2 regions of the Robertmurraya mangrovi genome follow, and region 2 is predicted to be linked to the other one. Evidence: riboswitches for the same ligand, from Rfam matches in the RefSeq annotation. Region 2 holds a riboswitch; the other holds the start of a gene.

Region 1 (15,563 bases), on a different contig from region 2:
TACTACACAAGTAGAACGCTTTAAAGCGAATCAGTTCGACATGAATTTCTTTAGTAACTATGGTGCTCCGTATGATCCGCATGCTTTTGTAAATGTAGTTGCTACTGAAGGATTTGGCTTTAAAGAGGCTATCTCAGCTTATCCTAATAAAGAGGAGATCCTTGAGCAAATAGCTAAAGTTCAAAAAACGACGGATGAAAATGAGCGTCAACAACTTTACACAGCCATTTTAGGTTCGCTTCAAGAACAAGGTGCGATTGTACCTATTTCTTATATTAAAAAAATAGCAATCTACCAAAAGGATGTTTCTAATTTTAATTTCCCAGCTAACCGAGATGAACATCCATTCGTAGGATTGAATTTAGAGAAGTAACGTTAGGAGATTTTTTATGGGCACTTATATCCTGAAAAGAATAGTGACAATCATTCCAATATTCCTTTTAGCTACTTTGATCACATTTGGGATGATTCATCTTTCGCCAGTAGATCCAGCTGAAGCTTACCTTGCAGCTGCGCATATCCAACCAACAGATGAGATATTGGCCCAGAAAAGACAGGAGTTTGGCCTAGATCAGCCTCTCCTAACTCAATATGTGAATTCTATTATTAAAATCAGTCAATTAAATTTTGGGGTTTCTTACGTATCAAATAAGCCGGTATGGGAAGAGGTTACTTCTCGATTGCCAGCAACGATTCAGTTAACGATAGGGAGCATCATGATTGCGATTTTAGTGAGTGTTCCTCTAGGTTTTTTAGCTGCTATAAAGAAAAACAGTGGAATCGACCATTTCAGTCGATTCCTCTCCTTTTTTGGAGCGTCCATTCCTTCTTTTTGGCTTGGATATTTAATGATTTTTTTCTTTTCAGTCAAGCTGGACCTTTTTCCTGTAGAAGGGATTGGAACTTGGAAACACTTGGTTTTACCTTCTATCACTTTGGCGCTTCCCTTAATTGCTTTATATACCCGACTGTTACGTGCAAGTGTTCTTGAAAATTTACAAGAGTCCTATGTTCTGTTTGCAAGGACTAGAGGTATGGATGAAAAAATCATCATGGGTAAGCATGTACTGAGAATGTCCATCTCTCCGATGATAACAGGAATCGGTATGAATGTAGGGAAACTAATGACAGGCGCCATTATAGTGGAGGCCGTCTTTTCTTGGCCAGGATTTGGACGGTATTTTATTGAGGCAACTTTTAATCGAGATGTACCTGTCATCCAATGCTATATACTATTGGCAGCAGGGTTATTCCTTTTTAGTAATTTAATTGTTGATCTCATTCAAATGTATATTGACCCACGTATTTCAAAAAAAGGTAGGCAGGTTCAATGATAGCAAAGCTTCGTGAGAGATTAAGAAGTCAAAAAGTAATAGTCGTTTGTTCTCTAATGCTAGGTGGGTTAGTTTTAATCACGATCTTTGCTCCATGGCTTGCACCTAATGATCCTGTCCTGGTTAATATGGCTCATAAGCTAGAATCTCCCTCTTTGGAATACCCATTAGGAACGGACCACTTAGGACGGTGTACATTATCACGTATTTTATATGGAGCTCGGATTTCTTTAGGGTTTGCTGCCTTGATTTTTGTTTCATCTTTAAGTATCGGTTTGATTGTTGGGATCATTGCTGGATATAAAGGTGGGTGGATTGACCAATTGCTCATGAGAATAGCTGATGGGGTGATGGCTGTCCCAAGTCTTTTACTGGTACTTGGCTTCGTTGGGATTTGGGGAGCGGGTCTAAAACAGGTTGTTCTAGGGTTGATTTTAGTACAATGGGTTTATTATGCTAGAATCATTCGAGGAATGGTGCTAACCCTTAAGGAACAGAACTATATTGCTGCAGCAAAAATAAGTGGTTCTTCTCAATGGACTATCATAAAAAAACATATCATTCCTAATGTCCTTCCGCCGCTAGCGGTATTAGGAACATTAGAAATGGGTTGGGCCATTATGGATTTATCCTCCATGTCCTTTCTAGGTTTAGGTGTACAACCGCCTACACCCGAATGGGGTGCGATGATCCACGAAGGGAAGTCTTATATTAGAACAAATCCAACTTTAATGATTTATCCTGGTTTGATGATTATGCTCGTGGTCGTAACCTTTAATTTATTAGGTGAGGCACTTTCAGAAAGATATGGGGTTAAACGTCGCTAATACAAAAGGAATGTTGATGATGGAAACAACCAAACAAACAATTCTAAATATAAGGGATTTACATGTTCAAGTAAAAACCCACAATGGTCAAATCACACTTGTTAAGGACATTAATTTTGAACTAAAACAAGGGAAAATTCTAGGTCTAGTTGGAGAAAGTGGTAGCGGAAAAACGGTTACGAGTATGTCCATTTTACAACTACACGACCATAAAAATATGAATATTGAAGGAAGTATTACTCTAAAGGGGAAGGAATTGAACGGCTTAGACAACCGAGAAATGCGGAAAATTCGGGGGAAGGATATTGCTTTTATCATGCAAAATCCGATGAATGCATTTACTCCGGTATTTACTATAGGCCACCAATTTGTTGAAACCATTCGAACTCATACTTCACTAAATAAAAAGCAAGCAAAAGAACTTGCCGTCGATGTGTTGCACAGTGTAAATTTACCAGAGCCAAGTAAATTATTAAAAAAATACCCTTTTCAATTAAGTGGAGGGATGCTGCAACGAGTCATGATTGCCATGGCTGCATGCTTACATCCTTCCGTTATCATTGCGGATGAGCCAACTACGGCGCTCGATGTTCATAACCAATTATTAGTCCTTCGACTGTTAGATAATATTCGCTGTGAATTTGGAACATCTATATTACTCATTTCTCATGACCTAGGTGTTATTTCAGAGATGGCAGATGATGTGATCGTCATGCAAAAAGGAAGAGTTGTGGAAAAAGCAGATGTGTTTGAATTATTTGATCATCCACAACATGACTATACGAAAAAACTATTAAGGACAAGGCCGTCTTTATACATCGAAAAGCAACCTTATACCTATCAGTTATAAAAGAGGGGGGATACCACTGATGAGCTTATTACAGGTGAAGCAGGTCAATCATAGCTATCATTCTAAGAAGTTTTTTAACTGGAAGGATCAATCGAATAACGTCCTTCATGATATCTCCTTTACCATTGAAGAAGGAACATGCTTAGGCTTAATTGGTACAAGTGGAGCCGGTAAAAGTACTTTAGGAAAAGTGATTCTTGGTATTCAACCTCCCGAGCAGGGGCAGATTTTGTTTCAAGGACATGATATTTATCGTTCGGACAAAATGACTCAACGAAACATACGTCGTAACTTACAAGTGGTATTTCAGGACTCTTATTCATCTGTTAATCCGCGATTGACAGCAGAACAGATTATAAGCGAACCATTAGAGAACTATGAAAAGCTAACGATAGCTGAACAAAGAAGTTTGGTCATTTCGTTGTTGGAAAGAGTAGGTTTAAGTGAAAAGGATTTAAACAAGTACCCAAATCAATTTAGTGGTGGACAATTACAACGAATTAATATTGCTAGAGCCATTGCTCTCAAACCGAAGTTAATCGTCCTAGATGAGTCTGTTAGTAGTTTAGATATGGTCACACAAAGCTTAATCTTAGAACTATTAAAAGAGTTAAAAGAAGATTATGGCTTGTCCTACCTTTTCATTACTCACAATATTAAAGCTGCTTTTTCTATTTCTGACCGACTGGGTGTACTAGAAAAAGGGGAGCTAATTGAGCTTTATGATTCAAAGGATGAGTTCTTTTATTCAAAGAATCCGGTCATTTTACAATTAAGAGACTCCATTCTTGCTGAACATCCTCGCTTCCGATCCATTACTAGAAGAGAGAATTTCGCGTAAAACTTTTGTTACAGGAAGCCTACATGTTTAGTAAAAACTGAAGCAAAAATGTAGTGTCACAGCATATTCAATATGATGTGGCATTTTTATTGGCTAGAGTAGTAGAATTCTCTCATTTGAAAATAAGTAAAGTAAGAAAAGGAGAAAAAAATGAAAATAGGAAGCCCTGCCTTGGCCATAAAGGTATCACACTCCTTTAGTCATCGACAATATTTATTACTTGCTATCCCTTTAATTATTTCTGGAATTTCAACGCCCATATTGGGTGCTGTCGATACAGCTGTAGTTGGACGATTGCCCGACCCATCGGCTATTGGAGGAGTAGCTATCGGGGCCTTCATCTTTAATACGATGTATTGGCTTTTTGGTTTTCTTCGAGTGAGTACGACAGGATTTACTTCACAAGCGCAAGGTTCTCATAATGAAAATGAAACGGTATTAACGTTTCTACGGCCGATGTTTATTGCTGTAATGGTAGGCTTAATTTTTATTCTTTTACAAAAGCCTATTTTACATAGCGCCATCTATTTTATTGGGGCAAGTAATGAAATAACTGCCTTTTCTTCAACCTATTTTTCCATCCGTATTTGGGGAGCCCCTTTTACGCTGCTGAGCTATGTCATGATTGGCTGGCTCATGGGATTGGGAAAAGTAAAATGGACGTTGGCTACCCAAATCTTCATGAATCTCTTAAATATCGTATTAGATATACTTTTCGTTCCCATTCTTGGATTAGGGGTGGCAGGGGTCGCTTATGCCACGTTAATATCCGAAGTAAGTGCCGTACTTTTTGGTGCGTGGATTATTGTTCGTACAAATAAGCTAACTCTCGCAAACTTCCCATTTGGCAAGTTGCTAGATCCTGCACCTTTAATAAAAATGTTAAAGGTAAATCGAGACTTATTTTTGAGGACGGTTTGTTTACTTACCATGACAGGGATCTTTACAGCAAAAGGGGCTAGTATGGGTGAAGTCACGTTAGCAGCCAATGCTGTTCTATTGCAAATTCATTATTTAATGGCCTACTTATTAGGAGGTTTTGCCAATGCGTCCAGTATCATTGTGGGCAGGGCAATAGGCGGGAAAGACCAGTCTCTTTTTAAAAGAGCCCTTTCTTTGTCTGCACAATGGGGCTTCCTTGCAGCCATTGTTTTATCTTTGTGTTTAGTCTTTTTTGGGGAACAGGTCGTTTCTCTATTCACAACCATTCATGAAGTAAAAGTGACCGCATATGACCTCTTAATCTGGATGTTGATTTTTCCTTTTGTAGGATTTTGGGGGCTGCAATTAGAGGGAATTTTCTCAGGTGCTACAGAGGCACGTTTTATTAGAGACTCTATTTTATTTGCTTTACTCATTTTTTTATTATCCAACTGGTTATTCATCCCTCATCTCCATAATAATGGGGTTTGGCTATCGTTTATTATTTTTAGCGCGGGCAGATCCTTCTTTTTATGGTTGTATGTTCCGAAATTAACACGAGTAAAGTTTGGATAAAGAAAACCATTGTATTTTAATAAGTAAAGACTACTCCTTAATAATAGGGAGTAGTCTTTACTATTTTGCTAGATTAATATAAATCTTCTTTATTTATTCTCTTCTAAAAATTTCGTGACGATCTCATTAAACTTTTGACTATGCTCCCAAAACATGAAATGTCCACCGAGTACCTTCACTGAGGCCTTTGGGGTGAGCTTTGCTAGATAGTTGGTGGCTCTCTCTGCCCAATGTTCGGCGACAATATATAGAGTAGGGAGGGACTCACTACTACTAGTGGCCTCTTCTCGATAATCAGAGAATAGACCTGAAGAAAATAAGTTGGCAGCAATGTAATATGGTGTTTTAAGGGACTGGTCTACAATCCACGTTAATTCTTCTTCTTTGAGATCGCGTTGAACCATGACTCCAGTTGCATATGCCGAAATGAAATCGCGTTGCCCCTTTGAATTCCGCAAATAGTTCGTATAGGCCGCAGCCAAGTCATCAAGATTTCCTTCTACCCAATCCACATCTTGTTGAAGGGATAAAGATTTTGGTGGCATATCAATTAAAACTAGTGATTTAATATGGTTGGTTCCGAACTGGCGTACATATTCCCATACGGTTAAGCATCCAAATGACCAGCCGACCAGGGTGGCATTGTCTACATTTAATGCAGTCAAAACTTTTTGCAAATCCGTGCCATGTGTAACATAGTCATTCCCATGTACCGTCATAGTTGAGCGCCCATGGCTTCTAGGGTCAATCACGATCGTACGGTGAGTTTGTGAAAAGTGTTGGACTTGCTCGGAAAAGACATCTGTCGTAAAAGTAAACCCCGGAATAAATACAACAGGGTCTCCTGTTCCAACATCTTGAACATACAATTCAATTCCTGGTTCTACTTCGATATACGTTCCGTTGTTTGTAGTCATGGGTTACCTCCTGTTTTTTCAGTCTAATAAGAATTACGAAAACCATTCTTTCTAAATCATATTCAAAACAGGAGGAGTTCATATCTACACTTTTTACTTTTTAATTGACTAGCAAACTTCAAAAAGGGTTATAGTAGTCGAAGGAATTGTAAAAATAGATCCCAATATCTTTATTATTAATTACCATAATTACAATAAAAAGTGAGGGGATATCAGAGTTTACTATTCTATAACTCTGCACTTTTACCTCAGTTTTTTAAAAAAAGAACGTATTCGTTCAGCAACTAACCTAGGATCCTCGGTGGCAACAAAGTGTCCGCCTTTGCCTAACTCTTCCCAACTTAGAATATTCGGGAACATTCTTGCAACATATGCCTTTGGAGGTCGTTCATTTGGTTGAGTGGCTGTTAAAGATACTCCAATGGGGACGGTAGTAATATCTTCCGGTCCTGGCCATTTCGTATGTTTACCTTCGAAATATAATCTATTTGCTGAATTAATAGTTTGGGTTAGCCAATAAATGGTAACGTTTGCAAGTAGCTCTTCCTTATTGAAATGCTTATATAAATTCCCGTTTTGTGGATTTGTCCATAAGTACCATTTTTCTAAAATAAATGCTGCAAGACCTATCGGAGAGTCTGTGAGTGAGTAACCGATCGTTTGTGGCTTTGTACCAAGCATATGAGCGTAGGCACCTTCTTCGTTATACCATTCTCTAGAAAGCTTAAGGTAATTTTCTTCTGATTCTGTTAATAAAGCATTTCCAGGAACAAACGGACTAGGGTTTCCAGGTGTAGTAGTGTGATAACCAATTACTTTTTCTGGATGGTCTAAGCATAATAATCCTAAAATACTGGCTCCAAGATCATACCCATGGGCTGCAAACTTCTCGTATCCTAGCTTATCCACCATTAATTTCACCAATAGATGAGAAACTTGTCGATCCTCAAAGCCTGATTTTAATGGAGTACCTGAAAACCCATGACCAGGAATAGACGGAATAATGACATCGAAAGAATCTTCAGGATCTCCACCATATTTCTCCGGGTTTGTCAGATAGGGAATAAGGTTTAGCAGTTCATAAAAAGACCCTGGATAACCATGAGGAATAATGATAGGTAGAGAGTTAGATCCATTTCCACGCTCGTGAATAAAGTGGATATCTACATCATCTATTCTTACTTGAAAATTTGAAAATGAATTTATTTTATTCTGCACTCTTTTCCAATCAAACTCATTTTTCCAATAGTCTGTTATATCCTTCATAAAATCTAAAGGGATACCGTATTCCCAATTAGATCCAGGAACTTCATCAGGCCATCTTGTAAAGTCTAATCGATTCTTCAATTTCAAAATTTCTTCCTCATTGATATTCAAATAAAATGGTCTTATATCCATAAGTTCATACCTCCAATAATTTTATTAAGTAAATAGTAAGATAAAGATATAATTAAAGAATGGAACATTTTATAAGTATTCGTTCATGTACTTTATTCTAGTATTCTATCTTCTATGGTGACCTTTAAAAATTGTTTAATAGTCACGATGACCACTAAAACTATATTAATGGTTATGGTAAATATAGTCAATAGGAGTGTTTTTATGGAAAAAAATTATTATGATCTTGAGATTATTGCTGATTTTTTTAATACTCATGATAAACGGACCCGCTTTGAAGGGGACGAGGGTGTTGAACATCTTACATCCTCAAAGGTTCTCTATTCATGGTTATTAAAGTATCATTTTATTCAAGAAGAAGATCTAGTGACGGATGAGGACTTAATTCATGCTATTAAGTTTAGAAACGAAGCACGAAAAATGATTGTCAATAATGATTACAATAAAACGGATGATAATCTTATAGAAGAAATTAACAAATTAATAGATGCATTTACATTTTCAATTGAATTTTCCTTAGATTCTGAAAAAATCATTCCTCATGGAGAGGGTGGAAGAAGGGGAATAGGAAGATTAATATTGTTAATTTTTGAGCTTAGGAAGAAAGCTTTATGGCATCGGATAAGGGTTTGTTCTGCTGAAGATTGTCAGTGGGTTTTTATTGATTATTCAAGGCCAGGTACTGGGAAATGGTGTATTATGAGCGCTTGTGGAAATAGAGCAAAAAATAAAACTTATAGAGAAAAAATAAAACATCTAAAAGAGTAGTTTCTTAAGAAAGATAAATAAAAATGTTAAAATATACTGGACAAAACAACTTTTTAATATTATATTGAATTCAAATAATTTAATATTCGAAACTTTCTTATCTAGAGAGGTGGAGGGACTGGCCCTTTGATACCTCGGCAGCGGACTTTTAATAGTACTGTGCCAATTCCAGTAGCATTTTGCTAGAAGATAAGAAGAGCAGGTACATTCATTTTGTTTTTTCACCCCTCTTCTTATGTTGTAGAAGAGGGGGTTTTTGCGTTTAGAAGGTAAGAAAAATACAAAACTAATAAAAGGGTGGAATTATTTATGACTAACACATTGGTACATACTCCGTTTAGAGCAGATCATGTGGGGAGCTTATTACGACCTGAAAGAATCCATACAGCTAGAAAAGAATTTCAAGAAGGTAAGATCACAGCTCAAGTGTTACATGACATTGAAACAGAAGAAATTAGAAAAATTGTTGATAAACAAATTGAAGTAGGACTACAAGCTGTAACAGATGGGGAGTTTCGTCGCAGATTCTGGCATACAGATTTCTTAGAGCATTTAAACGGAGTAGAGGGTTACGTTCCAGATCACGGTTTTCAATTTAAAGGGGAGGAAACGGAAAGATACGATATACGTGTAACGGGTAAAATTTCATTTAATCCGAATCATCCACATGTAAAGGATTTTACCTTGTTTAAAGAAATTGTTGGTGATCGTGCCGTTGCCAAACAAACGATTCCAAGTCCAAACCAACTTTTTAACGCGGGTATTCGAAATCTGGAAATCTATCCAAATCTACAGGATTATACAAACGATGTGATTCAAACCTATTGTGATGCGATTAAAGCCTTTTATGATGCGGGTTGTCGCTACTTGCAGCTAGATGATGTTTATATTGCAGGTCTTAATGCTCCAGAAATTCCTTTTAATGATAGTGGTTTAGACCGCGAAGAGTTGATTGATTTAGCACTACATGTGGTGAATAGCATTTTAGAAGATAAACCAGAAGATTTACTCGTAACTACCCACCTTTGCCGAGGAAACTATCGTTCAAAGTGGGCGTTTGAAGGTAGTTATGCCAAAATTGCGCCAACCTTATTTGCAAAAGAAAAAGTAAATCGATTTTTCCTAGAATATGATGATGACCGTTCTGGCGACTTCGAACCGTTACAACACATTCCAAATGGAGGTCCACAAGTGGTCCTTGGACTATTTACATCAAAACATGGAGAGCTAGAAGACAAGGAAAACATTAAAGCACGTGTGGAGGAAGCAACGAAATATGTGCCGATAGAGCAATTATGTATTAGTCCACAATGTGGGTTTGCTTCTACTCATCATGGGAATATATTAACTGAGGAGCAGCAATGGGATAAGTTAAGGTATATTGTGGAGCTTTCTCGGGAGATATGGGGGTAGGGGAGAAGTCTGGATTGCATCTAATAAGGTAGAGTGAGTACCTAGGCTTTTGGAGGTGACTTCACTTTCTTGTCCCGTTGACTAATGTGGAAAAGGAAAACATGAGAAATAAGAGGAAGGTCAATCTATGTGATCCTCTTTTTGTTAGTATAGTATATAAAACTGAGTTTGGTGTTACTCGTGGTCTCATCATGTAGAAGAATGGGAGGGTTCAAATAAAGTTAGCATCAGGGGCTGGGAAGAATCAAAAAAGAAAAAAACAACATAACTAAGCAGTAGATTTGGAATTAATATTGTTACCTGTTTGAGTTGTAGAAGATTTTTTATAACTGATATTTTTTACTACATATTCAAGTATAGAATCTGTTTCTATACTTGAATATGTAAACCAATATCGCATTTAGAGGTCTATTATATATCATCATCAGTGAGTATGATGATTAATTGATTTAATAAATCTATTTTTTTTAGTATAAATTCTTTTATAGCAGGATCTGACTCAGATTCTAACATCATCTCGAGTTGATGGATAGTGGCTAGTGTAAGTTGTATTTCATTATCTAATTGTTCGTTAGATTGAGAGGAATGTATCTTATGTTCAGGTAATTGATTTGAAGACAATTTACTTAATTCATCTAGATAATCATATTCTACGCTATTTGTAATTTCATTTCCTGTATGATTCACCCTACTAACAATATTATCAAAGTCTAGGCTAGTATTATTTACAATAGATTGAGCAGTTTGTTCAAGTTCATTTTCATGTTTTTTAAGTGCATTTGTGATTGAGTCACTCGTTCCTAGGGACTCCAATTTACTAAAATCCTCTAGTTGTTTTTCTGATAACTGTAAAGATTCTTCAGTATTATAAGTCAATTTTGCTATTTGGTTGTTAACAGTTTCATATAGATTGGTTTTCAGATGATACTGTGCTATCTTTTTTTGATTTTCTGCCCAAGCGAGTGTTTGGTGATAAGTATCAGTAGAGGCATACACTGTACTAATACTACAAATAAATACTATTAATATCCATGTTAAAGGCTTCTTTATCAGTCTTTTAATGAGTTTCATATAATGTCCCTCAGTTCATCTATTCAATTTCAATAGGCTTTGGAATTGACTTAAAAGGAATTAGGGAAAAAAGTACGTAACCATCTATGTCTGAGTGGGGGATAGGTCCCACACTTGGATCTCTACTATCAATGCTCTCTCCAGGAGTTCTGTTATCTCCAATAACAAAAATATGATCAGCTGGAACCTTGGTAGCCTCCATATCTGATGATTGTCCTGATGTCATAATTTCTGGAAGGGGTTGATCATTTACAAATACAGTACCATCTTTAATCATTACTGTATCTCCACCTAAAGCAATAACCCTTTTTATAATTTTATAACCTTGTTCAGGTTTATTAATAATGACAACATCACCTGTTTCAGGAGATGAAAAGTATTTGCTAATTTTCTCTTCTAATATGAAGTCCCCATCCTGAAACGTTGGAAACATAGACAATCCACTTATTTTTGTAAAGCCTATACTATTACGGATTACAATAACTACTAATGCTAGCATTAGAATAAATTTAACCCACTCCATAATGGAACTTTTTTTAGTAGTATCCTTAACTTCGATGTTGGTTTCGTTTATTGCAGTATTTTCCATGCGTTTCAACTCCATTACTCATTATTATCACTAGAATTTTCTTCAGTAGTATCTTCTTTTGGAGATTCCTCTTTTTTAGAATCTTTTGTGGATTCCGAAGGCTCTGTTTCAACTTTAGAATCTCCTGTGGGTTCTGATTGTTCAGTTTCCTTACCTGATTCTTGTTCTTCTTGTTTCTTGTCTTCTTCAGGAGGATTTTCTTTTTGATTTTCTGCTTGATCCTTTGCGGCATCTTCCATTTCTTTATTTACTTGCTCATCAATGTTCTCTTTAGCCTTCTGCATATCTTCCTGATTTTGAGAATCAATAATAGTAGCAGTTTCTTGAGCTTTTCGTTCGATATTGGTACTTATTGAGGCTCTCTTATCTGCTGCATACTCCTGAAGTTCTTTTACAGATAATTCAGTTTGTTCACGAACTTGGCGTAATAAGTTTGCCTTTTGATTGGTAGCATCTGTTTTAATTGAAGTGGTTAAAAACTCCTCTACTTCAGAAAGGCGCTCTATATACCAATTTCTTATGTGATCAGAAATTCCTATCTGTGCATAGGCTACAGATGTAGAACATAGAGCTGTACCTATAAGAGTAGAACTAATTATTAATTTCTTCATTGGGTTTTTAGACTGTCTTTTAATTTTTGAAATGATTGAATAATTTTTTTTTCTTCTTTTTTTTCTGTACTTATTAACTCTTGAAAGCCTCATCTGGGTGCCTCCTTATTGTTATTTTGATAAGGCTATGCTAAAACAGGGGAGAGAGTAGAAGAGGAATGAAGATTTTTTAATTATATAGCCCGAATGACATACAGAGATATAGTATTCTTATTCTATGAAAATCAGAACAACATTTGTTTGTTCTAAAAAAGGCAGAGGAGAAGAATATCCTCTGCCTAAATATTTTTTACCATAAACCTAATTCTGCAGCATATTGGAAGTCACCATTCTCATCCATGTACTCAATATACAGAGTGCCAGCACCTAATACAGGAACAGGGATGTTGTTAAATTCTAGTTCTTCCACTCCTGGTTTAACACTGCTTTCTGCAAATGGAGTTTCAGTTACTCCTCCTTGAGCGCCTTTTAGGTCTCTAAACTGATATCTAAACACTACATCAAATTCGTTAGTATTTGTGACCTTGAATTTAATTTTCCCATCAAAAGCGCCACCGAATTTTTTAGTTACAACCCAGTCTAATCTTTGTGGATCTACGACTACTGGAGTCTCAACACCAATTCTATTAATTACTCTTTCAAAATTAGCAATAGCACTATCCTCAACTTTTTGACCAGCAGCGGCAATAGCTGTCTTAGCTTCTGTTTCAAGTCCAGAAATTAAACCAGTTATCGCGTTGTTGATACGGGCCACTTCAGAAGCCAGGTGATCGCTTACTTCAGAATCTGCATCCTTTTTTTGTCGATCAATCTCTGCTTGTAAAGCACTCTTAACTTCATTAATCTTTTTAATTAAGTCAGAAGTTGCTTTACCTTTAACTAATAGAGATTGTTCTGTTACATCATTAACATTAGTATTCTTAGCTGCAGTAAGCACGGATGTGATATTTGCTTCTAATGTGTTGTATTGGTTATTAAGATTAGTAGTTGTTTCAGTATTTTCTTCTGCAACTACTGCATCAAAATCAGCTCCAATGTTATCCATGAAAGTTTGTAAAGCAGCGGTTAATGAAGCAACGTGCTCAGCTAACTTACCTTCAATTTTAGTTTTAGTATCAGCTTTTTCACCCGCACCAGCTGAATTAATCTGTCCTTCAGCTGCATCACGACCAGCTTTTGCATCGTTTTCAACTTTAGTCTGAGCTGTAGTACGTGATCCATCAATTGCAGATTGAACAGCTGCTTTAGCAGCATCAATTTGCAGCTGACCCCAAGCAGTAAATTGTTTTCCTGCGTTCGTATCAGCGAACGCGAAAGCCGAAGTACTTAATACACTTGCTGCTACCACTCCTGCTACAATTTTACCTTTAACTGATTTGATTTGAATTTTTTTCATTTTGTTCTCTCCCTTAATAATTTTTTTGTTTTCATCATTAATAAGTAAGAATAATGGCAGTGTTACTTTCAGGGACAATGTGACAAGAATTATCCCGAAGCTAGAAATGTAAGTTATTAAGAACAAGCAATGTAATATGACATAGTATTCAACTCTTAAAAAATTTAAGTTAATAAAGGATCTTTACTATGTATTTGATGCTGATGTTCAAACTTCTTCTTTCTAGCGTTCGTTTCGTTCTTTATATTGAACCCGCAACTTGAGTATATGTCATTTTCCTTATACTGAAAATCTTTAAATTTGTTCATTTTTACCATATAACGAACTATTTGTTCTCTATTTCTTAAAATATCTCCCAATTCCTTACTTTTTTGTTATTTATAAAAAACGATTATGTTCTATATAAATAACATTATTTTTGACCTAGGAAAATGGTTTTGTTTAATAAGTGTTTAGTTTCTTCATAGTAAAATTAATCTAATTAACTAAGATCTTAAGCTACCAGATATTAATACAGAGTAAAGAATAAGGTGTTGGTGTAGTAATAGAGAAGATTAACGAAGAAATTACTACTTAGGAAAAAAAAAATAGAAGCTTTAACTCTATAAGGGTGTGTCATTAGAGAAGTTTAGATCTATCCATTTTTTTAGCAACAAGTATGAAGGCGGAAATTTGAATAAAAGTTTTTAAATGATGTGATTTTGAAAGTAAAAAACAGTGGGATAAATACTAACAAATATCTCGATATGAAAATTCTAAACTGCAGAGACTGCAAAAAGATAAATATACAAGCAATATATAGAAAGTTATGAAATTTATCGTTCTATATAAGAGGTCAAATAAATAAAATGAGTATAAATTTAAAAGCAATAGTGGGAAGGACCATTCATTCTTACAATAAATTTTAGGGTTAATAAACATTAGGTAACATATAAATAATGCGTTGTACTTAAAGGAAAAGAAGAAAAATATTTTTTTATCCGATTGTTCTTAATTAAGAATGGTTTGTTTGTTATAGTAAGGAGATCTTGGTGATGTCACCTTGCCGATATCAAAGGTGGCACTCGGTCATGCTGTGGGTTGTAAGACCTTAGACGCAAGTCGTCGAAAGTATGATGTGAGGGAGGGTTAGATGCCCATATTTGTTATATCATTATTTAAGTTAAATATTTAGTAGTTCATTTATCTTTCATCTTTAATATACTTCGAAGGGTTTACATAAAGAAGGTAGGTGACATCATATGATATATCAGCAGAGAGTAACCATTTTAACCATTATTGATTCCCTTATGATTTTGATAGCAATATTAATTAGCAGTTTATTAGTAACTAGTAAACTGAGTCTCATTTCTATACCACTCCTAACAAGTTCCTTCACTTTACTACTCCTATTTCATTATTTTTCAATCCGTTACAGACTTTATAAAAAAGCCTGGGAATATGCCAGTATTGGAGAATTGGTGATTATCCTAAAGGCAGTCACCTTTTCTATACTCATCACTTTTCTAGTACAACAGCTATTCTTAGGAGAAATATATTTAAGGCTATTGGCGACTACATGGTTAATTAATCTGTTGTTTATTGGTGGGTCCAGATTCTGTTGGCGTGTTTATCGAGATACTTTTATTAAATATAATCACAAAAGAAAGCGTACTTTAATTATCGGAGCAGGGTCAGCGGGTACAATGGTAGCAAGACAGCTAATAAATAACCATGAATGTGTACTACTTCCTGTAGCATTTATAGATGATAACCCCCAAAAACATAAATTAGATATTCTCGGAATTCCTGTTTATGGAGGAGTTACAGACATAGAAAAAGCTGTTTTGGATTTAGAAATTAATAATATCATCATTGCTATTCCTTCTCTTAATAAAAAGGAATTAAATACTATCTTTCAAGAATGTGTGAAAACACATGCAAAAACAAAAATCCTACCAATGCTAGAAGACCTAGTAACCGGAAAAGTTTCTGTTAGTCAATTTAGGGATGTTCAAGTAGAAGACTTATTAGGTAGAGAACCTATTGAGTTAGATATTAATAGTATTTCA
Region 2 (15,563 bases):
AAATGAGCCTGGATTTCCAACATATAAGGAAGAATGACCGAGTTTCTTCTATTATATAAGTTTGGAACATCCAGGCTTTTTATATATTAGTTAACTACCAATTTTTCTATTTCTTTTCGTTTTAATTCTCTTCTTAGTATTTTTCCGCTTATTTGCGTTTTCGGAAGCTCGTCTAATACTTCAATTTCTCTTGGCATAGAATGAGCAGACAGCTTATATCGAACAAAGGTTTGAATCTCTTTTTTCAGTTTTGGATTGTCCGTGTAGCCTCCCACTAGTACGATAAAAGCTTTCACAATCTCACCTCGAACGGGATCTGGCTTCCCAATGACGGCTGCTTCTAATACAGCTGGATGTTCTATGAGTTTACTTTCCACTTCAAACGGTCCTATTCTTTCTCCCGAAGAGTTAATCATATCGTCGTCCCTACCTTGGAAAAACACATATCCCTCTTCATCCATATAAGCTAAATCACCCGATAAATACCAATCATGAATAAAATAGGAATGGTACTTTTCTTCGTTTTTCCAAATTTCTTTCATCATGGAAGGCCAGCCCTTTTTTATCGCTAATAACCCAAGCTCACCTCTTTTTAGCTCATTCCCTTGATGATCAATAATGGCTGCTTGAATCCCTGGTAGTGGTCTACCCATTGAACCTGGTTTAATCGTTTGGGAAGGTAAATTAACGATTAATTGCCCGCCTGTTTCCGTCATCCACCATGTATCATGTATGCGTAGATTTAATGTCTCCACACCCCATGTAATTACTTCAGGATTAAGCGGTTCACCGACAGATAAAATATGACGAAGACTCGAAAGATTATAATTCTTTACCAATTCTGTTTTATCCATTAATAAACGAAAAGCAGTCGGTGCACTATACCATACCGTTACACCAGCTTGCTCAATCACATCAAACCATTCTTCTGCTGCAAACCGACCTCCGTGGACAACGATCGTTGCACGATTTAACCAAGGAGCAAAAATTCCGTATGAACTTCCTGTGACCCAACCTGGATGGGCTGTACACCAGTAAATATCATCGTCCCTTAAATCTAACACCCATTTTCCAGTTTGATACTGTTGAACCATCACTCGGTGTGCATGTAATACCCCTTTTGGCTTACCTGTTGACCCAGAAGTATAGTGAATAATCATCCCATCATTCAAGTCAACCCACTCAATAACATCTGCTATTTCCGTATCATTGCTGGTAAGTTTCGGGATGGAAAGTAAAGACTCATCCTCACTCTCATCCGTTATGTAAATAGATTTTAAATGTGGTAGTTTATTCACTGGAACTCTTTCTAAAAGTTCACTATTTGTAATTAAAACGGAGGCTTCGCAATCATACATTCTGTCATAGATGGCTTCTTCCATAAACGCTTCGAATAATGGACCAACAATGGCTCCAATTTTAATACTAGCAAGTACCGCTACATAACAATCCGGATGCTTCGTTAAAAAGACAAAAACCCGGTCCCCTTTTTTAACTCCTCTAGACTTTAATAATGCAGCCAATTGATCTGTTCTCTTTTTTAGTTCATGAAAAGTAAGTTCTTCACGTTTTGTTCCTTCTATATATATTAATGCTGTTTTATCTCCATATCCGTCATCCACATGTCGGTCAATACATTCGTATGCCATGTTCACTTTACCCGTTTTGTTCCAGCTAAACTGAGCATGCACCGACTCCCATGAAAAAACATCTCTTGTTCCTTCATAATGACTTAATTGATATTCACCTTCTGTTGGTGGCAAATGTATGAATTTATTTGTCATGTTGAACTCCCTCTTTTAAACTATTTTTCTAAGTCTAATAAAGACAAGATGTGTTTCTTCTCCTTTGCTAACTCCTCGTCCCCTCTTGACCTTGGCCTTGGATGGTTAATTTTAATTTCCTTACAAAGTTCACCCGGCTGTCCTCTAAATATCAATAAACGGTCACATAAATAAAGGGCTTCATCTATATCATGTGTCACTAATAACAAGGTAGCTTTACTTTTCTCCCATACAGAGAGCAAAAGATCTTGAAGCTGCATTTTTGTAAAAGCATCTAGAGCACTAAATGGTTCATCTAGAAGTAAAAAATCCGGTGAAGTGAACAATGCTCGGGCAATTGCTACCCTTTGAGCCATTCCACCTGATAATTCCTTTGGGTAATTCTTTTCAAATCCTTTTAGGCCTACCAGCTCTAATAAATTCAAGGCGGTGTCTTTTCGCTGATTCTTTTGATTCTTTTCACCGAACAATACATTTTCAAGGACATTTAACCATGGCATTAATCTCGGCTCTTGAAACATGTACCCAATGTTTACATCGCAGTCTCTAGCCTCACATCCGTTTAAAAGGATGCTCCCTGCATAAAGGGTGTCTAAACCAGAAATAGTTCTTAATAAAGTACTTTTCCCACAGCCACTTGTTCCAAGAAGGCCAATAATTTCGCCATGTTCAGCCGAAAAACTTATGTTACGGAAAGCAGTGTTTCCATTATCAAATTCTCTTGTTGCTTGATCTACTACTAGTACCAAAGTGAATCCCCCCTATTGATTTGAAAGAGTATCTTGCCAATGTAGTGCTTTTTTCTCGACACTTTTTAGTACTGAATCTGTAAACTTACCGAGTAAAGCAAAAAGAATAATACTCGCAATGATGATATCTGGAGAACTCATATTTTGACCAAAGACTAATAAAAAACCTAGTCCTTTACTTGCACCCATTAGTTCTGCTGCCACCACGAACATCCAGCCAAGTCCTAGCCCGCTTCGTAAACCTACTAAGAAGGAAGGGAGAGAAGCAGGGAGAATTATTCTCTTAATTAATTGAAAAGTAGTAAATCCGTATATTTTTCCGACCTCAATTAATTTACGATCTACTCCCTTCACTCCACTTACGATGTTAAGATACACAGGGAAGAACACTCCTACAGCAATCAATACAACCTTTGATGTTTCTCCAATGCTAAGCCATAAAATAAATAACGGTACCCATGCTAGAGAAGGAATGGATCTGAAAGCTTGAAGTAGGGGATCCACTAAATGTTCTGCTAAACGGAAGAAGCCTACAACTGAGCCGAATAAAACGGCAACCAATGTTCCTAGTAAAAATCCAGCAAACACGCGGTAGGCAGTAATTCCTACATGTCCCCATAAGCTACCATCTTGAATCATTGATATGATTTTTTGAATAATAATGGACGGGGCTGGAAGGAGATTAGGAGGGAGAACTCCTAACCTTCCAAATAACTCCCATAAAGCAATAAGGATCACAGGGATAATACTCCCTAATAACACCGGCTTAAGAGAACCCGTTAAAGCCTTAAAGGGTGTAGATAATCTAAAGGGCACTCGGACTGGTTTAAGAATACTTCTTTCCGTTTGCTGTGACATTTGTTGTATTCCTCCCTAACTTAAATTGACTCTGCTACTTGATTACTTTTTCTGCAATAGAAGATTGAATTAAATCTTTTGCTAGTTTTTCTATGTCAACATTTCCTTCTACTACTCCACCTTCTTGAAGAACCTTACCTGCTGATATTAATGCATCTACTTGAGTTTGGCCAGGTATTGGGTTTGAAAAATCATTTCTAGAAATTTGTAGTGTAGCAACTTCTAAATCTAATTGAGCTTCCTTTGCCAGCAATTCAGCTGCTTTATCTGGGTTTTCAACGGTCCAAGTTCTAGCCTTTTCATATGCAGCAATGACCTTTTCAACATACTCTGGATACTTCTCAGCAAACTCTGAGCGAACATTTAACGTACCGTACGTGTTGAAATCTGGATTACGATATATATAACTTGTTCCTTCCGTTACTTCTAACTTTGCCATATGTGGATCAAGTCCAGCCCAAGCATCCACTTGACCAGCAATTAATGCATTTGCCCCGTCCCCATGTTGAAGGTTTACAATTTCTACATCAGTGGTTTTTAAACCGGCTTCATCTAAAGCACGGAGTAAGAAAATATAAGGATCTGTTCCTAATGTTGCAGCTACCTTCTTCCCTTTTAAATCAACTACCGATTTTAGACTAGAACCACCTTTTGACACTAATGCGGTCCACTCTGGCTTTGAATAGATATAGGCACTTTCGATTGGTGCCCCTTTAGATTTAGCAATCAATGCCGCCGCCCCTGCTGTTGAACCAAAATCGATGCTGTTACTGTTTAAGAACTCAAGTGCTTTATTACTTCCTAAACTTTGAACCCACTCTACTTCGACTCCGTCTTCTTTTAAGGCTTCTTCAAGCAAGCCTTGATCCTTTAACACTAGACTAGTAGGGGAATAAAAAGCGTAATCTAATCGGATTTTTTTCGGTTTATCTTCATTTGAACCATCTGATGAAGAGCTACTGCTGCAAGCTCCTAGTATTAAGATGGTTATACTCAGAATTAAAGTTAGAAGATGTTTAAGTTTAAGGTTTTTCATAGTATTATAACTCCCCTTTAGATGTCTAATTTTTATGACAACAATCTATATTTCACAAGCAAATGTAGAGATGGTTCCTCTTAAACGTTGTGCTTCTTTATAGGTGCAGCGATTGTGAACTACTTCAATTCCAGCTTCTTTTACAATGGATGCTGCCTCTTCTGAAATGACTCCTTCTTGAAGCCAGAACACTTTTGGTTTTACTTCCGTTGCCTCTTTAGCAAGCTCGACTGCCGCTTCCGGACTTCTAAACACCTGTACCACATCAATTGGTTCTGGAATGGAGCGTAAATCTGGGTAAGCTTTTTCACCTAAAACTTCCGTTTCCCTAGGATTAACTGGGATAATTCGATACCCTAAACGCTGCATTTTAAATGCTAATCTATGACTAGGTCTTGATGGGTTGCTACTTAAACCAACAATGGCTAAATTCTTTTTCCTCGTTTGTTCGACACCATCAACAGTGACTTTTTCTGTTGCAGAATTTAAAGCCCACCGGATGACTCCTTCATCATTAATGACAATCTCTTTTTTTCCTTCGTTAGAAACACCACTTGCTTTGATAAGTGCTTGATTTAAATCATTCGTTAAGTCACGTACCGATTCTAACCCGACTGACAAACGAACAAGTTCCTCAGACACTCCTGTTTGTTTTAATTGCTCAGCTGTTAATTGTTGATGGGTTGTCGAGGCAGGATGGATGACTAATGAACGAGCATCCCCAACATTTGCGAGATGTGACCAGAGTGAAAGCGAGTCAATGAATTTCTTTCCTGCTTCTCTTCCTCCTTTAATTCCAAAAACAACAACCGCCCCGTCTCCATTTTTCAAATACTTTTTCGCTAAATGGTGGGTTTGATGTGATTCAAGGCCAGGATATGTAACCCATTCTACGGCTGGATGATTAACTAAGTACTCAGCAACCTCTTTTGCATTTTGTGTATGTTTTTCCATTCTTAATTGCAATGTCTCTAAACCTTGTAGTATTAAGAAGGCGTTAAATGGACTTAAGGATGATCCAAAATCTCGCAATAAGTGAACTCTTAATTTAGTAATGAAAGCTAATGTACCAAAATCATTAGCGTAACGAATTCCGTTATAGCTTGGATCAGGTTTAGTGAACATTGGGAACTTTTCGCTGTTCCAATTGAAGCGTCCTCCATCTACCACTAAACCACCGATGGAAGTTCCATGGCCTCCAATCCATTTCGTAGCAGAATGAACGACGATATCTGCTCCCCACTTAATCGGTTTACAAAGTGCTGGTGATGCAAAAGTGCTATCCACAATCAATGGTATTCCCGCTTCATGTGCGATATCTGCAACAGCTTCAACATCTAAAACTTGTAAACTTGGATTTCCGATGATTTCAGCAAAAACAGCCTTTGTATTTGGTGTAATTGCCTTTCGGAAGTTCTCAGGATCAGTTGAATCAACAAAATTAACCTTAATTCCATAGTTTGGAAGAGTATTTACAAATAAGTTATATGTACCTCCGTATAAACTAGTAGATGCGACAATTTCGTCACCAGCATGTGCTAGGTTCATAATCGCTAATGAAATCGCTGCTTGCCCTGAAGATGTTGCTACTGCAGCTACTCCTTCTTCTAAAAGAGCGATTCTTTTTTCTAGTACATCTACTGTTGGGTTTCCGATTCGAGAATAAATATTTCCTGGTTCGTCCAGTGAGAATAATCGTTGTGCATGCTCTGTACTATGAAAAACATAGGAAGAAGACTGATAGATGGGTACAGCTCGAGAGCCGGTTGTTGGATCTGGAGCATGCCCTCCATGTAATAATAATGTTTCTAAATCGTATGAATGGTTTGCCATTGTATTAATCTCCTTTTTTTTGATTTTTTCCCATAAAAAAACACCCCGACAAGAAGAGGTGTGGTTACCCCTTCTTATCTCTCAGAAAACTCTGCTGGAATTAGCACCTGTCTGAACTTAATGTTCAAATGGTTGCTGGGTTTCATCGGGCCAGTCCCTCCACCTCTCTTGATAAGAAGCCTATGAAGTTGTCGTTTGTAATCTCGTTAACTCTACATTTTTAGTTGCTATATTAATTCCCTTTGGTGAAATCGGATAGATTCTTATTTTTTGTGGTAACTCTTCTATGAATCTTTCTACATTTTCACTTTTTCCAACAAGTATTTCTCCTATAATGTAGCCATCATTATGTTTAATTTCTTCTTGATGAACGGCTGTCAAATCTTTATTAGCAAAGTTTATAGAAGAATATTGCTTGTATTCTTTCACCAACTCATCTGTTGGCAGTTCAACTATCGTTAACCAAATCGAGGGTTCTTCCTTTCCTTCCACTAGGCTATTATAGCTAAATCTCGGTGTTTGTATGTTTGGTGTCCCTTTCTGGCTAATGTAAACTAAATCTTCAATCATCGCACTTGCTGTCGCTAAAGATCCAGCCCCCGGTCCTTGTAGTAGCAAGGTTCCTACCAGATCGGTGTTTAATACGATACCATTATCTACTCCTTCGACATTGTAAAGAGGATGCTCGTTACTAACAAAAACAGGTCTAACTTCAGCTAGCACATCTTGTTCCTTTTTCTGCAGTGTAGCCACCAACTTCAATCTAAACCCTAATCTTTCACCAATCAAAATGTCAGCTTGAGAAACTTCATTTACTCCCACCTTATTGACATTTTCCCAATTTGGTTGTTTTTGATAAATTAAGTTACTAAGAATCATTAATTTGTAGAAAGCATCTGTTCCTAAAACATCACTTGAAGGATCTGCCTCAGCATAGCCTAAATCTTGGGCTTCTTTTAGCACTTCATTGAAATTTGATTGTTCCGTTCTCATTTTAGATAAAATATAGTTGCTAGTTCCGTTTAGTATTCCTTCAAGTTTGGTAATTCCATTTACTTGCAATAACTGAATAATCGTTCTTAGTAATGGGATTCCACCGGCTACTGCAGCTTCAAAAGTTAAAAATCGATTATATTTATTTGCCACTTCAGCTAGTTCTTTACCTTTATAGGCAAGTAATTGCTTATTCGCACTAATTACATGGCTACCTTTTTCTAAAAATTGACGAATATAAGTATTGGCTGGTTCAATCCCAACAATGGCTTCAAAAACAATATCTACATGAGGTAATTTTAATATTTGGTTTACATCTGTAGTAACTAGGATATCCTTCTTAATTCCTCTCTCCTTTTGGTGATCCTTCACTAGTACGCCAACGATTTCAACTTTTTTACCTACTGCTTCTGTTAGTTTTTTCTCATGTGTTTGGATAATGGATTCGTATACCCCTTTTCCAACGGTACCAAGACCTAACAGTGCTACTTTTAGTGAACTCATATATACCTCCTTGTGTTTTGGAATTTATCGTTACTAAAGATTTTTTTATTACATCAAAAAACCCTCTTCATAAGAAGAGGGTAGAATAGACACACTCTTCTTATCTGACAGAACAATTTGTTCTGCAGGAATTGGCACCGTGTTTTCATTGAATGAAAATCGGTTGCCGGGCTTCATCGGGCCAGTCCCTCCGCCTCTCTGGATAAGAAATCTTTATTGTATTAACGCGTTACCAAATCAATTGTTTATTAATTATGGATAAATATAGCACAGGGATTTTTTACTTGTAAAGTCTTTTTTTGAAAATTTTTATTTTGAATGAGAAATTAGCTATTTTAGACTAGCCCCTATTTTTGCCCAACTTACCTTAGATTGTCTGATAAATACTATATTTTAACCTTCAGCGAAAAATGACATTAATTTATAATTTAGCAATTTGAAAATAGACATCTAATAAAATCGTGACAATTGCATTTTTGTATTTTTTCAGTATACCTTTTCCAAGGTCTTATGAATGAACACTCTTACTTTCAATGACAGTAAATACTTCAGGATAGCCATAGCTACCGTGTTCACTAATGTCTAAGCCCATAGTTTCTTCTTCTTCCGAAACACGTAGACCACTCAATACCTTTTTCGTAATCACTAAGATCACAAAGGAAACAACGAATGCATACATGCCAGATACGGCAACGCCCATAGCTTGAACTCCTAATTGTGTAAGTCCTCCACCATAGAATAGCCCAGGCAACCCAACTGTCGCCAGCTCAGGAGTGGCAAAGAAGCCAGTTGATAAGGTCCCCCAAATTCCTGCTGCTCCGTGAACAGAAAGAGCATAAATTGGATCATCGATTTTTCGCTTTTCAAAAAATCTTACACTATAGAAAACTAGTAAACCAGCAACAAATCCAATGACAACAGCCGCCCAAGTATCAACAAATGCACAAGATGCAGTTATTGCAACAAGTCCAGCTAAGCCTCCATTTAACATCGTTGGAACATCCGATTTTCCTAAAACCACCCAAGAAATTAATAAAGCAGCAACGGCACCTGCTCCAGCGGCTAAATTGGTGTTAAGTGCGACAAATCCGAAAAATCCTTCATCAACAGAGACTGTACTTCCAGCGTTAAATCCAAACCAACCAACCCATAAAATCAATACTCCTAAAGCTGTAAAAACTTGATTGTGTCCATAAATATTATTGGAGGAACCGTCTTTATTGTATTTTCCAATACGAGGTTTCAGTAGAATGGTTGCAGCTAGGGCTGCCATGGCTCCTGTTAAATGAACCACTGTGGAACCGGCAAAATCTTGCTTACCATGTTCAGCTAACCATCCGCCTCCCCAAATCCAGTGAGCAACGACTGGATAAACGATGGCAGAAAATAAAATGGTGAAAACTAAGTAGACGGATAACTTTGCTCTTTCTGCAAAGCCCCCTAATGCAATGGTGATGCTTATCCCGGCGAAAGCTAGTTGAAAGAGGAAGAATACAGGAGATGAAAGACCCAGGTCAGCAAGTTCGGCGCCTGAATAAAAGAAGTTAGAAAGACCGACTAGAAAATTAGCTTGTTCTCCAAAAATAAACCCAAAACCTACAGCCCAGAACACTATCGATGCGAGACCAAAAGTAAAGATGGTTTTACCTGCAATATGACCAGCATTTTTCATCCGAGTCGAACCTGCTTCCAACAAAATAAATCCACCTAACATAAAGATGACTAAAACCGCACTCACCATCACCCACAAGCTATTCATCAAATAATTAATATCCATTTTGACTTCCTCCTTTTAATTTAGTTTTGCTGTTAGTTTAAATTACTCCTTAATGTAAGGAAATGTTACATATATTAATATTTAAATTTAATTTAACTTGAATTTTGGTTAAATTCAATAGACTTTTGTTAATATTCTGAAATACTACGTTAGATTATCTTACATAAATGTCAATTAATTAATATCAATTGAGTTCTCTCATTCCCCCCGGACAGGTAAAAGCAAAAATTCCCATATAGTTTTTTCCTGTAACTGCAAAAAGTATAAGTAACAACAAAAGGAGGGAAATCATGACAGCACGCATTTTTAAAGCACTAATTATTTTCACTCTTATGTTTAGTTTGACTGCTTGTAATAATAAGGATGAAGCGAAAAACAAAGACAAAAAGAAAGACGAGAAAACAGCTCAAACTACTAGTAACCAGAAGGGCAAAAAAATAGGTCTAACTCCAGAACCTAGACATAATCCTAACTCACCTAATTTTATTAACGATACTAAAGATGAGATATTCTCACACGATCAAGGTAGTAGACTTAACCTAACTAATGAACAAGGTTCGGGGAAAACGCAAGCCTATCAAAATCCTAAGCAAAGCCGAAATAGTCAAAATAACAAGGATTCTAATTTTAGTCTAGGGAATGACTATAATAATCAAGCGAGTATTAGAAATGTAGCGCCAGGTAAGAAACCTCGCAATATCATTGTTTTAATCGGTGATGGTATGGGAATGGGTCAGATGGAGGTTGCCAGATTATTCGAACATGGAAAAGAAGGCAGATTATTTATGCAAGGGCTTCCACATGTTGCCCTATCCCAAACGTACTCTGCAGATAATACCGTTACTGATTCAGCGGCAGCCGGTACAGCAATAGCTACTGGGAATAAAACTAATAACACGATGATTGGAATTACACCAGATGGGACAGATTTGAGTACTATATTAGATGCCTCTAAAGCGGCAGGGAAAAAGATTGGTGTTGTCTCAACAAACACCGTAACGGATGCTACTCCAGCTGCTTTTTATGCAAGTGTAAAAACTCGTGCGGGACAAGATGAAATCGCTAGACAGCTTTTTCAAAAAGACCTTGATGTGGTACTAGGCGGAGGCCGGGATTATTTCACACCGAAAAGACAGAATGGTGTTGATCTAATTCAAGGATTTAAGGAAAAAGGGTATACGTACGTCACGAATCGTGGTGAGCTCAATGCGGCAGAAGGAACAAAATTAATTGGTCTGTTTCATGATTCGTTTATGAATTATAAAATTGACCGAGATGAATTGAATAGTACGGAGCCCACTTTAACCGAAATGACAGCTAAGACGATTGAATTTTTATCTAAGGATGCAGCGAAAAATGGTTTCTTTGCTATGATTGAAGGGGCAAGAATTGATCATGCAGCCCATGCTGCCGATTTTACTAGCATCTGGAAAGAAACAGTAGAATTTGATGATGCTGTTAGATACGCAGTTGAATGGGCAAAGAAGGATGGAAATACTCTAGTACTTGCACTTGCAGATCATGAAACCATGGGAATTACAGCAACGGAACCTATGCAAATAGCTCAACTAAAAAATGTTGCTGTTTCTCCAGAATATATGGGAAGCCAATTAAAGTGGGATAAAGATAAAAATGTTTTTACAGCTGAGAGCGTAAAAGATGTATTTAGTCGATTTGCTAATATTAATCTGAATGAAGAGCAAATTACACAGTTTAACAGAAGAGTTTTAGATAGCCAAGGAAAACAAGTACCTCCACATATATTAGGATGGGAAATAGGGACTATTATCGCTGAAACTTACCATGCTGGTGCTCTCAATACGGAAATCCGTTCATTAAGCCCAACTGGCGGTCACTCCGCTAATATGGTCCCCATTTTCGGATATGGAGTTGGCGCTGATAATTTTGAAGGGGTTTTAGACAATACTAATTTGTCTAAAATGATTGCCCAGTTAGCTGGGTATAACATGGAAGGTGGAAAGAGAACACCTCCTGGACAAGGAAACAAATAATTTTTAAAAAAGCTGACAAGTATGGACATCTATAATGTTCGTACTTGTCAGCTTTTATTATTTTTCCTCTATTATTTCATCTACTAATTTTTCTGCTACTCTTCTATACAAATTACTCATATGTACAAATGACGTGATAAGTAACATTTTTTGTAGATAATCTGAATTACCTTCAAGATTTGCAAGCTTCTCTTCAACATGATCAGCTCCAATTTTTATATCATCCTGGAACTTCTCTACATTCTCACTAGATAACTGTAGGAATGTCTGATAGAAATTCTTGATATCTACATCCCCTTCTAATACAAGCTTGTTCATTTCTTCTAAGGTGACTTTTATATCATTAATGGACAATGCCCCTTTTAACTGATAAATCAAGCTAATTAATATAAGGTGTTCCTTCGTATATTTTTTATTTTTAATAGGAATAAATAATTTCCCTTTTGCATAGTTGTTAATCATCGTCTTAGTAAGTACTTTTTCATCTTCATTTCTTTTTGATGCAGCAAATTTATTTTCAAATAGTTGTATGACTTGATCCATGTATAAGTCTATTTCAGGCATTTCTTCTAATGAAAGCTGATTTTCTAATTCTAGCTTTTCAATCATTTCAATTAATTTTTCCATTTATAAACCTCGACTCTAGTTATCATATGCCTATTCTACCCTAAAATAATGGACAAGTAAAACCTTGACTACTTTAGGTAGTTAAAATATAATTACATATAGTTATTAAAACTACGTAAAGAAATATGGAGGTAATTTAATATGGGTACCTATATTCGCGAACCGATTAATGGTTTAACACATCTTGCCGGAGCAATCCTATCTTTCATTGGACTTCTTGCTATGGTTATAAAAGCTTCTATTACTACACAATCTGCCCTTGCCATTACAGCGGTTGTCATTTTCGGTATAAGCATGATGCTTCTTTATTCTGCATCTGCTACTTATCACATGGTTATCGCTAGAGATAAAATTATTGCTTTTCTAAGAAGACTGGATCATTCTATGATATTTGTTTTAATTGCCGGAACTTACACACCTTTTTGTCTAATTAGTCTAAATGGTGTGACTGGCTGGATACTATTTTCCATCATTAGTGGAATGGCTATTTTAGGGATTATTTTTAAAATGCTTTGGTTTAATTGTCCACGGTGGCTTTCAACGGCTATTTATATTGGAATGGGTTGGATGGTTATATTCGTTGCCTCTCCTCTTTCTGAAATCCTGAGTTCAGCTGGCTTATTTTTACTAGTTTTAGGTGGAGTGTTCTATACTATTGGTGGTGTTATTTATGGGGCAAAACCTAAATTCCTTGAGTTCAAACATATGGGATTTCACGAAATCTTCCATATCTTTATCTTGCTGGGGAGCTTAGCTCACTTCTTAAGTGTATTTTTGTTTGTACTGTAACTTTGCTCCTTCATTGTATGCAGACATATAGAAGTATATAATGATAAAGATGAGTGAAAGTAAGGAGCAAGAACATGCATAATAGAAAAACATTCATAATTTTACTCCCTATCATATTCGTATTTTTGTTTATCGTAGGTTGTAATAACAATCATGAACAAAATTCGAACTCAGCTGAATTGCAAATAGCTGCTGCTTCCGATTTAACTTTGGCTTTTACCGAACTAGGGAAAATGTTTGAAGAGGAAACAGGAACAAAAGTGACTTTTTCATTTGGCTCTACAGGACAATTAGCAGATCAAATTGCAAATGGTGCACCATTTGATGTTTTTGCTGCTGCCAATGTAAAGTTTGTTGATGATTTAAAAGCTAAAGGACATGTGATGCCGGATTCACAAAAAATGTACGCATTAGGAAGAATCGGTATTGCAACCGTAAAGGATTCTTCTCTGAAAGTTACAAATCTTGAAGATTTATTAAAACCAGAAGTTAAAAAAATAGCGATTGCTAATCCTGACCATGCACCCTATGGTCTAGCGGCAAAGCAAGCTTTTCAAGCCGTAGGAATATGGGATGAAATAGAGACTAAATTAGTATATGGAAGAAATATTTCAGATACCCTTACCTTTATTGAAACAGGCAATGTTGAGGCAGGTATTATCGCCTTGTCACTAGTAAAAGAAGAAGATGTTCATTTTAGTTTAATTGAAAGCCAGTTACATGAGCCGATTAAACAGTCCATTGCAGTTATAAATGGGACGGAACAGGAAAGAACTGCGAAAGAATTTATTAAGTTTATCTTAGGTCCAACCGGTCAACCAGTTATGGAAAGGTACGGTTTTTCCCTTCCTAAGGAGAATGAATAATGGCAGATTTAAACTTATTTCCACTATTTCTTTCTTTAAGGGTTGCATTCACAGCAACTCTTTTTGCCATTCTCATTGGTTTACCGATTGCTTATTACTTAAATCGTTCAAATGGAAGAACATCTGATATGATTGATACCATCATCACCTTACCAGTTGTTTTACCTCCGACGGTACTTGGCTATTATTTATTAGTATTATTAGGTCGGCAAAGCTCGATAGGAGTACTACTTGAAAAGCACTTTCATATAACGATTGTTTTTACTCCAAAGGGTGCGGTTATTGCGGCTTTAGTCGTCTCAATTCCCTTTTTAATTAAATCAGCTAGGTCTGCCTTTTCAACCATTGACCCTTCCGTTATTCAGGCGGCAAGGATATTAGGGCGTTCGGAATGGAACATTTTTTTTACGATTATGATTCCCTTAGCCTGGAGAGGGATTGCTTCTGGTATTACACTTGCTTTTGCGAGAGCACTTGGGGACTTTGGTGCTACTCTAATGGTAGCTGGGAGTATACCTAACCAAACAATGACGATGCCTATTGCCATATATGATGCTTTACTAGCAGGAAACAGGGAACTCGCCAATCTACTTGTTATCATTATGACAACCGTATCCCTCATAATTCTCTATATGATCAATCGCTTAGACAAGAAAACGTCTTTAAAGAGCAGGTGAACAAACCATGATGTTGTCAGTAAAGATTGAAAAGAAATTACACGATTTCGAACTACATACCTCTTTTACAGCTAGAAATGGGATCACGGGTATCATTGGACCTTCTGGCTGTGGGAAGAGTTTGACCTTACAATGTATCGCTGGCCTTGTCACACCCGATAAAGGGAAGATTATGATAGAGGAAAAAGTGTTTTATGATTCTAATAGCAAAACGAATATCAAAACGAGACATCGAAACATAGGCTATGTTTTTCAACATTATGCTCTATTCCCTCATTTAAATGTTGAACAAAACATCGCTTTCGGTCTAAAGGGAATGGACAAACAAGATATCAAAGATAAAGTCTCACAAATGCTCGAAAAAGTTTTACTAAAAGGTTATGAAAAACGTTATCCATATGAGTTATCTGGCGGCCAGCAACAGCGTGTTGCACTAGCCAGAACACTTATTACAGAACCAGATTTACTTTTACTAGATGAACCTTTTTCCGCGTTAGATTATCATGTGAAAGATTTACTTGAACAAGAATTGCTCCACATCATTAAGGAGAATTTTACGGGTGTCGTTTTATTAGTCACTCACAATATGGAGGAGGCTTACCGGTTATGTGACGACCTCCTTCTTTTACATGAAGGACAAGTTGTTCAATTTGGACAGAAGAATGCTGTTTTTAGACGCCCTGAAAATGTAGCAGCAGCTAAAATTATCGGGTGTAAAAATATTCTAAAGATTGATTCGTTAAAGGAATGGGACAACGGGATTGAGTGCCTTGTTCAAAATACGAGGATTTGGTTGAATCCACAGTCACTTAAAGGTAGGCTGGTCACCCATATTGGAATCCATGATGAGGATATCAGGTTTGTAAACGAAGAAAATGAACCTAATACCTTTCCATTTGAAGTGATACATACAGTAACAGGGTTAAAACAGTCTTCGGTAACGATTCGAGTAGGTTCAATACTGTTACATACAGCTGTTTCAAACAATGATATCAGTAGGATATTGGCAAAAAAACTTAATGTGTACTTACCTCCAGAAAAATTGTTTTTCTTAGTTG

What was found. Region 2 has a riboswitch for S-adenosylmethionine ahead of SM124_RS01750 (PLP-dependent aspartate aminotransferase family protein). Riboswitches for the same ligand answer to the same signal wherever they lie in the genome.
Region 1: it holds a riboswitch for S-adenosylmethionine, as region 2 does, so the genes downstream of both, SM124_RS16540 (5-methyltetrahydropteroyltriglutamate--homocysteine S-methyltransferase) here and SM124_RS01750 (PLP-dependent aspartate aminotransferase family protein) in region 2, are expected to answer to the same signal.

What each region holds. Positions count from the first base shown of each region.
Region 1 covers NZ_JAXOFX010000012.1:76,863-92,425, reverse strand. The annotation lists gene nikA (nickel ABC transporter substrate-binding protein) at 1-373, shown strand, start outside; gene nikB (nickel ABC transporter permease subunit NikB) at 390-1,334, shown strand; gene nikC (nickel ABC transporter permease subunit NikC) at 1,331-2,161, shown strand; gene nikD (nickel import ATP-binding protein NikD) at 2,181-3,011, shown strand; gene nikE (nickel import ATP-binding protein NikE) at 3,031-3,852, shown strand; gene SM124_RS16560 (MATE family efflux transporter) at 4,003-5,349, shown strand; gene SM124_RS16555 (alpha/beta fold hydrolase) at 5,439-6,266, opposite strand; gene SM124_RS16550 (epoxide hydrolase family protein) at 6,510-7,664, opposite strand; gene SM124_RS16545 (CGNR zinc finger domain-containing protein) at 7,869-8,432, shown strand; SAM riboswitch class I at 8,527-8,628, shown strand; gene SM124_RS16540 (5-methyltetrahydropteroyltriglutamate--homocysteine S-methyltransferase) at 8,742-9,845, shown strand; gene SM124_RS16535 (hypothetical protein) at 10,257-10,916, opposite strand; gene lepB (signal peptidase I) at 10,936-11,505, opposite strand; gene SM124_RS16525 (hypothetical protein) at 11,520-12,209, opposite strand; gene SM124_RS16520 (hypothetical protein) at 12,406-13,512, opposite strand; gene SM124_RS16515 (polysaccharide biosynthesis protein) at 14,754-15,563, shown strand, end outside.
Region 2 covers NZ_JAXOFX010000001.1:330,252-345,814, reverse strand. The annotation lists gene acsA (acetate--CoA ligase) at 87-1,784, opposite strand; gene SM124_RS01765 (ABC transporter ATP-binding protein) at 1,805-2,533, opposite strand; gene SM124_RS01760 (ABC transporter permease) at 2,546-3,391, opposite strand; gene SM124_RS01755 (aliphatic sulfonate ABC transporter substrate-binding protein) at 3,426-4,427, opposite strand; gene SM124_RS01750 (PLP-dependent aspartate aminotransferase family protein) at 4,473-6,260, opposite strand; SAM riboswitch class I at 6,332-6,438, opposite strand; gene SM124_RS01745 (homoserine dehydrogenase) at 6,441-7,757, opposite strand; SAM riboswitch class I at 7,855-7,966, opposite strand; gene SM124_RS01740 (ammonium transporter) at 8,266-9,534, opposite strand; gene SM124_RS01735 (alkaline phosphatase) at 9,825-11,546, shown strand; gene SM124_RS01730 (DUF1836 domain-containing protein) at 11,604-12,173, opposite strand; gene trhA (PAQR family membrane homeostasis protein TrhA) at 12,315-12,962, shown strand; gene modA (molybdate ABC transporter substrate-binding protein) at 13,037-13,828, shown strand; gene modB (molybdate ABC transporter permease subunit) at 13,828-14,505, shown strand; gene SM124_RS01710 (sulfate/molybdate ABC transporter ATP-binding protein) at 14,513-15,563, shown strand, end outside.